Regions from separate parts of the Paenibacillus sp. 1A_MP2 genome, predicted to be linked through region 1. Evidence: predicted binding sites of a transcription regulator. Region 1 holds the regulator's gene; the other holds the start of a gene.
The links. The regulator LexA, encoded in region 1, represses DNA repair genes until DNA is damaged. The targets are predictions, from matches to a motif close to CGAACATATGTTCG.
Positions count from the first base shown of each region.

Region 2: the regulator LexA is predicted to act here: its motif matches at 1,788-1,801, upstream of ACTWJ7_RS36220 (DNA polymerase IV).

Region 1 is NZ_JBQQCS010000001.1:3,282,260-3,286,477, forward strand. It holds gene ACTWJ7_RS16080 (aldehyde dehydrogenase) at 1-1,134, shown strand, start outside; gene lexA (transcriptional repressor LexA) at 1,246-1,872, opposite strand; gene ACTWJ7_RS16090 (LysM peptidoglycan-binding domain-containing protein) at 2,188-2,565, shown strand; gene ACTWJ7_RS16095 (DUF896 domain-containing protein) at 2,662-2,871, shown strand; gene ACTWJ7_RS16100 (hypothetical protein) at 2,999-3,511, shown strand; partial or broken gene ACTWJ7_RS16105 (HAD family hydrolase) at 3,540-4,218, shown strand, end outside.
Region 2 is NZ_JBQQCS010000005.1:296,899-301,116, forward strand. It holds gene ACTWJ7_RS36210 (hypothetical protein) at 1-177, opposite strand, end outside; gene ACTWJ7_RS36215 (YolD-like family protein) at 161-526, opposite strand; gene ACTWJ7_RS36220 (DNA polymerase IV) at 523-1,764, opposite strand; gene ACTWJ7_RS36225 (FRG domain-containing protein) at 2,020-2,382, shown strand; gene ACTWJ7_RS36230 (hypothetical protein) at 2,397-3,212, shown strand; gene ACTWJ7_RS36235 (hypothetical protein) at 3,230-4,218, opposite strand, start outside.

The DNA of each region.
Region 1 (4,218 bases):
ACAGAAGCTTATGGCTCAGAGATTCGCATCGTATTGGGTGAACTGGATTTTGCATTGGAACACTTGGAGGAATGGGCTACACCAAAACCTGTGCCTACAAATTCTGCTATACCTGATGGCACAAGCCTGATTTATCCTGAACCTTATGGCGTTGCTCTTATTATTGCACCGTGGAACTATCCGTTCCAATTGGCCTTTGGTCCTCTGATTGGAGCCATTGCTGCAGGTAACTGTGCCATTATTAAGCCGTCGGAATTAACTCCTGCGGTATCACGTCTGACTTATGATTTGATTCATGAGATATTTCCTATTGAGTACCTGGCAGTTGTGGAAGGGGAAGTTGAGACAAGTACAGCATTATTGAAGGAAAAGTTTGATTATATTTTCTTTACAGGCAGTACAGGTGTTGGCCGTATCGTTATGAAGGCTGCTGCCGAGCATTTGACTCCGGTTACGCTTGAACTAGGTGGCAAGAGTCCGGTCATTGTTCACCAGGATGCAGATTTGCAGCTGGCAGCTCAGCGCATTGTTCGCGGTAAATTTCTGAATGCTGGACAAACCTGTGTCGCTCCGGACTACCTGCTTGTACACGAGAATGTACATGACAAATTACTGGAATTGATCGATGCAGAGATTCAGGATAAATTCGGAGATGATGTGATGCAAAACGCAGATTTTCCGCATATTGTCAACGGGCGTAACTTCGACCGATTATCGGTGTTGCTCCAAGATGGCAAAGCACTGATTGGGGGACGTTCTGAGCGTGATCAGCTGCTTATAGAACCAACAGTATTGGGACATGTGGATTGGAATTCCCCTGTGATGCAAGAAGAGATCTTTGGTCCGATCCTTCCTGTATTTAAGTTTAAAGACCTCAATCCTATGCTAGATGAGATTATTCGCCGTCCAAAACCACTTGCATTATATCTCTTCACTAAGGATGAGGCTCTGCAGGATCAGGTTCTGAATCAAGTATCTTTTGGTGGTGGTTGCATAAATGACACATTGTCTCATATGACTTCACATTATCTTCCGTTTGGCGGAGTAGGAGAAAGTGGAATGGGTTCCTACCATGGTCAACAGAGCTTTGATGTGTTTTCTCATCATAAGAGCATTCTTAAACGCAGTGAATAACAAGCTTACGTAGAGCAATATAAGCAGTAGGCAGAAAAGAGGTTGTCCCGTTCAACGGGACAACCTCTTTAAGTATCTTATTGTGAAACATCTAAGCTGCTTCAAAACATATTAATGAATATCACGGAAAAGCCCAATGACTTTGCCCAGAATGCTAACGTGTTTCAAACGCAAAGGTTCAAAAGTCGAATTTTCCGGTTGAAGACGAATATGATCTTTCTCTTTGTAGAACGTTTTTACCGTTGCTTCATCGTCTTCAGTCATGGCTACTACGATATCGCCGTTATCTGCAGTTTGCTGCTGACGTACGATAACATAATCTCCGTTAACAATGCCTGCTTCAACCATACTGTCTCCCACGACCGAAAGCATAAATACTTTCTGTTCGCCCACATAATGCGTAGGAAGAGGGAAATAATCTTCGATATTTTCTGTTGCTGTGATTGGAACCCCTGCAGTAACTTTACCCACGACAGGAATGCGAGCAACGCTGTGAGCAAACTGATGTGAATGCTCTGACTCTTCCTGGCTGAGAAGCTCAATGGCTCTTGGTTTGGTTGGGTCACGTCTAATTAGACCTTTCTTCTCCAAACGATCCAGATGTCCATGTACTGTAGAGCTGGAAGCCAATCCAACGGCTTCACCAATTTCGCGTACGGAAGGAGGATACCCCTTCAACCGGACTTCATTGCGTATAAACTCCAGAATAGCCTGTTGCCTGCTGGATATCTTCGACATACCGTATCAACCCCATTTTAGTAACGTTTGGGAAAATTATAACATAGAACCTCCGTTCGTACAAACATAAGTTCTAAATAAAATGCCATAAAATCAATGTTTTTTTGCGAATTTGTATGAAAATGAATTTTGCATCTAAGCAAATACTGCAAATGATAGTGCCATACTATAGAAGAAAGATAGTAAAAGAAAGATGAGTGATAGAACTCAATAAAAAAAAGCGAACAATTGTTCTAAAAAGTTATTGTGCAAAACAAGTGTTCGTGTTATATTGATTTTAACGGATAGGAACAAACGTTTGGAGGTCGATATTTAATGAGATATTCTACTTATCAAAGCATTTACGAACCGGTGCATTCAGAAGTGGTTGAAACTAACATAAGAAATTTTAAAAAGGTTTTTGCAATAGGTAATATCCCAACCTGGGTGTTGAAATTAATAATCGTATCATTAATTATATTGGTTGGTTGCAGTACAGTGCTAACAGTGTTTGCAGGCAATGAGAACGATTTGTTGCCTGGAGGAAAGATGGCAGTTTCACAAGGAGATACGCTGTGGAGTATATCATTGGATCATAAACCGGAAACGATGGATACACGTGTATATATAGAAGCAATTAAGAAAGTGAATCAACTTCAGTCCACTTCAATAAAGGTGGGGCAAGTCTTAATACTGCCACAATTCACAAAATAAAACTGCATATCCACACGCGCTAATGCGTGTCAGCTTGACAAGCTGCCTTTAACATGTCAAAGTTAATAAGACTTTGTATTTTTGGAGGGGACAAGCTTGGATATAGATAGTCTGGTAGCACGTATTAATGAATTGGCCCGTAAGCAAAAATCCACTGGATTGTCAGAGGAAGAGCTCGCTGAACGTGCCAAGCTTAGAGAGATCTATTTGAATAACATTCGAAGCAATTTCAGACAGCAGCTGGATTCGATTGAAATTGTAGATGATGAGAATGATCAAGGCCACCAAGGCAAACTCAAACATTAAGGAAACCTAATGATATCATATATGATATTTAGGTTTCTTCCTGTTATCTAGAGGTTGCAAATTATAGGGGGAAATGTTGGTTTGCATTTATGTAAGCCGATACAAAGAACATCTAAGGGGGATTCTCATGTCGCGTTCGTTCGAGAGAACAGTTCGGAAAAATTCTAAGCAGTTGAATCAGCAACGTAAAAAAAGCGGTCAACCGGTTTCCGGTACACCAGGTGAGGACGTATTCAAAGGACGCAGCCTTCTGTTTCCTATTTTTCTGATCGGACTAGCATTCCTGTATCTCTTTATGAGTACGTTTCTTGTTAAAGCGCCGATGACCACCTGGGACTGGGTAACCATGTTGCTGTATGTATTTTTGGCAGTCATCTTCATGCTCCGTCGTCCATATGTCAAAATAGGAACTAACCGGATTTTGACGACAAAGGGCAATCGCGAGCGTTCAATTGGAGTTGACGATATCGTGAAATTCAGAATTGAGCCAGGCACAGTTGTGATTGAGCATAATGCACGAGGTAAGAGATGGGTATTTACCAAACTACTCAATCGTTATGATACCGATGCAATTACTGAGCGTCTTCTGAAATTCGCCAAAGCACATCAGATCACCGTGGAAACTTACGAGAAAAAGTAATTATTGCATAAAGGGGAAGATGACCGAAATGGCGTTAAAAGCGATTTTGTTCGACCTGGATGATACTTTGCTGTGGGATGAGCGCAGTGTTCGAGAGGCCTTTCATGAGACTTGCCTGATCGCAGCGCAAGAGACTGGAGTTAAACCGGAAGATCTTGAAGAAGCTGTTCGTAATGAGGCACGTAATCTATATGAGTCCTATGAAACTTTTTCGTTTACCAAAATGATTGGGATCAACCCGTTCGAAGGTCTTTGGGCTAACTTCACGGGTGGGGATCAGCCGGAGTTTCGCCAGCTGGAGCAGATTGCACCTGCATATCGTAAAGAGTCATGGCGTCGTGGCTTGTTAAAGCTTGGTGTTGATCGTGAAGATCTGGCGGAAAGACTTGCCTCACAATTTGGGGCAGAGCGGAGATCGAGACCCCATGTCTATGAAGAAACGCTGGAAACATTAAGTCATCTACAAGGGAAGTTCAAGCTTTTGCTTTTAACCAACGGCTGTCCTGCGTTGCAACAGAGAAACTTGATGGTGTTCCGGAATTAGCTCCTTTTTTTGACGAAATTATTATTTCGGGTTCGTTCGGTAAAGGGAAACCTGACCCTTCGATTTTCGAGCACGCATTGAGTAAGCTGGGAGTACAGCCTGAGGAGAGCATGATGGTTGGAGATAAGCTTACGACTGATATTCGTGGAGCATTGTCTGCAGG
Region 2 (4,218 bases), on a different contig from region 1:
CTCAACCATTTCCACAGTGATCCTTCTCTGAATCGTGTCCAGATGATCCACATAAGCAGTCTTCATTTTTAACGTTGAAGCGGATATTCTTTTTTTATCCTCCTCGATCGTATCCATTAAGAATGGGATTTCTACGTGTCTCTTTAGTAAAGCTAATTCTTCAGATGTCTGTTTCAAAGTCAGCCCCTCCATCATTAAGTCGAACGGAGAGTAGCTTGTCAAAATCTATCCAATCATAACCCTGTTCTAATTCGATCTTAATTCGTTTTCCAGTGTTACTTACAGACGTAACTATCCCTTTTATAAATGTACTCCCAGTTTTGTTAAACACTTCGAGGGTAGCTTCCAACGTATAATTAAGAGACATCCGTAAGTTCTGTCCAATGATCTCTCGTTCATCTTCGTGTAAAAGAGGTTTATCTATATAGTGTTTTTCTGCATGGTGTGCATTGATTCGCTCTTTATGCTGCGGCAACATAATCCGATTAGATTCCCATAATCCGTTAGCTACCAGTTTTTTGCTCATTTATAGTGGCCTCCAATTTTGTTTGATCTATCGATTGCCTGACCAGCTGCAGTAATAGAACTTGCTCGTAGTATGGCAATGTCTCCAAATCGATCTTTGATGTCATCCATGACTCGATCAATCGCCCGTTTCTGCTCTACATCATCGAATAAAGATAATTGGTACGTGTCCGCATTAGATAAATCAGAGAGTGATACGCTGACACGACGAACGGGCTGTCCGTCCCAGTGATGATGAAATAGCTTCTTAGCAACCCTACACACATCCACGGTTATGTTTGTGGGGTCGGGTAACTTAATCTGTCTATGAAACCCCGTTGGCCGGTCAAAATCTGCTCCAGATGAGCTGACAGAAACGACGCTGCCCATCAGTCCCTTTTTGCGCGCTCTTCTGCAGACCTCTGTACAAATATCTTGAATGACCACATCAATCTCCCAGGCCTCTGTATAGTCTCTGGGAAGAGTCATTCCATTTCCGATATCCTTTTGGACGCTATGTGTTGAGATCGATACCGGACTTTCGTCTAAACCATTGGCAACCCGCCATATGACCTCTCCATTAACCCCCCATTTGCTTCTTAGCTTGGATAATGGCGTAGTGGCAAGATCTTCTATTGTCTGGATCCCCATCTTCCAAAGATGTTTTTCCATTCTCGATCCAATTCCCCACATTTCACGTATAGGTTTATGCCCAATATGTTTATGCAGCTCTTCCTTCTTTAAAAAGAATACTCCACCATCAATCTTTTTGGCGATCATATCACAACAAAGCTTACTCATCACTTTGTTGGTCGAAATACCTGCTCTGGCATATACGCCGGTCTCATTAAGTATTTTGGCTTGAATTTGTTTGGCCAGGTCTATGGGGTCGTTACCAAACAGATGCAGTGATCCAGTCACGTCAGTAAATAGTTCGTCTATGCTGTAGGGTTCCACGAGGTCAGTAAACTCCTCAATAATGGACATAATTTGAGTTGAAACCTCGATATACTCCTGCATATGGGGTCTCACGACAATCAATTCCGGGCACTTTTGAAGTGCCTGCCATAGTGGTTCAGCTGTAGATACCCCTTTTGCTTTAGCCAGTGGACATGCAGCGAGAATGATACCAGAACGTCTTGCCGGATCTCCCGCTACGGCTAAGGGTTTGTTTTTATATTGGGGCATCTTTGCTTTTTCAACTGAAGCATAAAAGGATTGCATGTCAATAAGCATGATTGTTCGTTGTTTAGTTGCCATTGGTATCACTCCCGCACATTTAAAGAACGTATGTTTGTATATATTATAAACCGAACACACGTTCTTTATGCAAGAGGTAAATTTTTATTGTTCAGCTACCTTCTTGGCATGACTGAGATATTGTTTCTGTTCACTTAGTGGATTTTCTGTAAAAGAATTATACAAAAAGCTAGAGACGTATTTTAAAATGCATGGTTTAATTGTATGAGAACAATAACATGTTGCAGATATGGTTTGTTAAGGAGGAGTATGATTATGAATAAAGAGTACACAGTTTCCACGGTCACAGAATATTTAGACCTAATTAGTCGAAACAACTTTAATCATTATATCTTCCGTGGTCAGAATGAAGCATTCGGAGGCATTGAAGCGAGTGGGTTCAGACCTTACAAGGGTGGGTTTTATTCAGATACTTTCTATGACATAGAAGGTATGAAAAAAGAATACTTCAATAAGGTAATAAGGAAGATTTCCTCTGACGAGCGCCAACATTTCCTAGCTTTCTGCCAGCATCACGGATTACCTACGAACATAGTTGATTTTACAACTTCTCCACTTGTTGCTTTATTTTTGCATGTAATGAAAAAGAAAAAAATACATTTGCCGAAGTCTATTTAATTAATAAAAATAGGTTGATTGATATAACAGATATACTTGTTAGTAATGATAGTCAGAATTTCTTAGAACTTCTTGTAGAAAATACAAATGTTCAACAACAGATTCTACATAAAATAGAAAAATTGTTTGTAGAGAATAGAGATAAATTCGTAAACTGGATTCTTAATCTGATTGAACTTTATGATAAACATCAATTCAATATATATGGTGAAACTTCCTCATTTGAAGATGTGGAGTCCGAACAAGAATTGAGTCTTTCATATTTTAAGGATAAGATAAAAAATGAGGGGACGAATACACTCAGTGATCTCTACACATATGTGCTCAATGAGCTTGAAGATGAAGAGTATACTTATGGTGATAGATATTACGTTGAGGAGCTTGAGATTATTCAGTATGGTAAAGAAGGGATTGGTGCAAGAGTATATCTGGCATTACTACTAAATCTTCTTCAGATCTTTATTAGATACCAAGAAAGGATAGACTTACAACTCGATGTTTATTTTACCTATCAACCCCCAGATTTATTCGATAGAATTATAAACCAGAAAGGTTTGTTTGTTTATCAACCCTACTTATATGATGTTGAGAATGCATACAAATATGGAGTTTTAAACTATCAATATGTGATCCCAGATATCACTATAAAAGTTGATAATTACAATGTTATTTTGAAAGAATTAAATTTTCTAGGTGTGAACTTAGAAAGTATCTATGGTGATTTCGATAACATTGCTAAATCAATTAAGTTTAACAACTACCTGTTACTTCAGGAAAAACAAGAGATAAAAAAGAATAAGCATTCACATAAAGCAGCTAATCACAAGTGATCGGCTGCTTTTATTGTTTAATGAGCTAACTGCATTGCTCTAGCCATAAAAATCTCATCTACTTCACTCACGGACATCTCAAAATGTTTACTGGCTTTCTCAATTACAATGGAGTCGTGTATTTCAGGTACGTAATTGTTTCCGTAATTCGTTAAGACATCAAACTCCTGCATCATATACTTGTAGACGGCGTCAGCATCACTGTTTTGAGTATTACTTGTCTGCACGCTTTCAGTTTTATAATAAGCAAAGGAAGTTGAGGTAATTCGGTTTTTTCTGTAGAGTGCTACGTAATCATTAAAGCTAAATGGAGATTCATCCTCATAAAATTCATTCAAGTATTTGTAATAATTGATTAAATCTTCGTTTCGTCCCGTGTAACCCTTGGGAATACTGTATAAGGACTCTAATGCTTTTTTATCTTCTTCAGCTTGGCCATAGATATGATACATAGAAAGGTGATACATCATCTGGAGATCCTGACTTGGTGTTGGGATTTCATCAATTAATTCCTTTATTAAAGTATATTGTCCTGTGGCTAAATAGCCGTTTACTTTATCCCAAATTGTCTCGCTCTCGATTGCTGCTGTCTGAGAATCACTCGTACTAAAAGCGTATGTATATTCAATTATTTTTCCAAGGGTCTCTTCGGACAAAACAAACTCACCCTCTAGATTTTCGCCATGCTTACCAATAATGTTTTGAACTGAGTCAGGCTGTATTATAGCTGCTTGAGATGTGATCCGAAGACTATACACTCCAGGTACTAAACCTTCTCCATTATTAGAGAGCCAATCACTTTCTATCGTACCATTATTGACTTGAACTTTTGCATGAGCAGAATATTCATCTTCACCTGTTACAGATAGGACCAGTTTCGTTTCATTTGGTAAGCTAGTGATGCCGGTAAATTTGAGTCGATTTTCCTTATCAAATTCTTCTTTTACGGTAAGTTCAACATGAAGACTACCACTTCCTTTCCCTGAGCACGCACCGATTAAGAGAA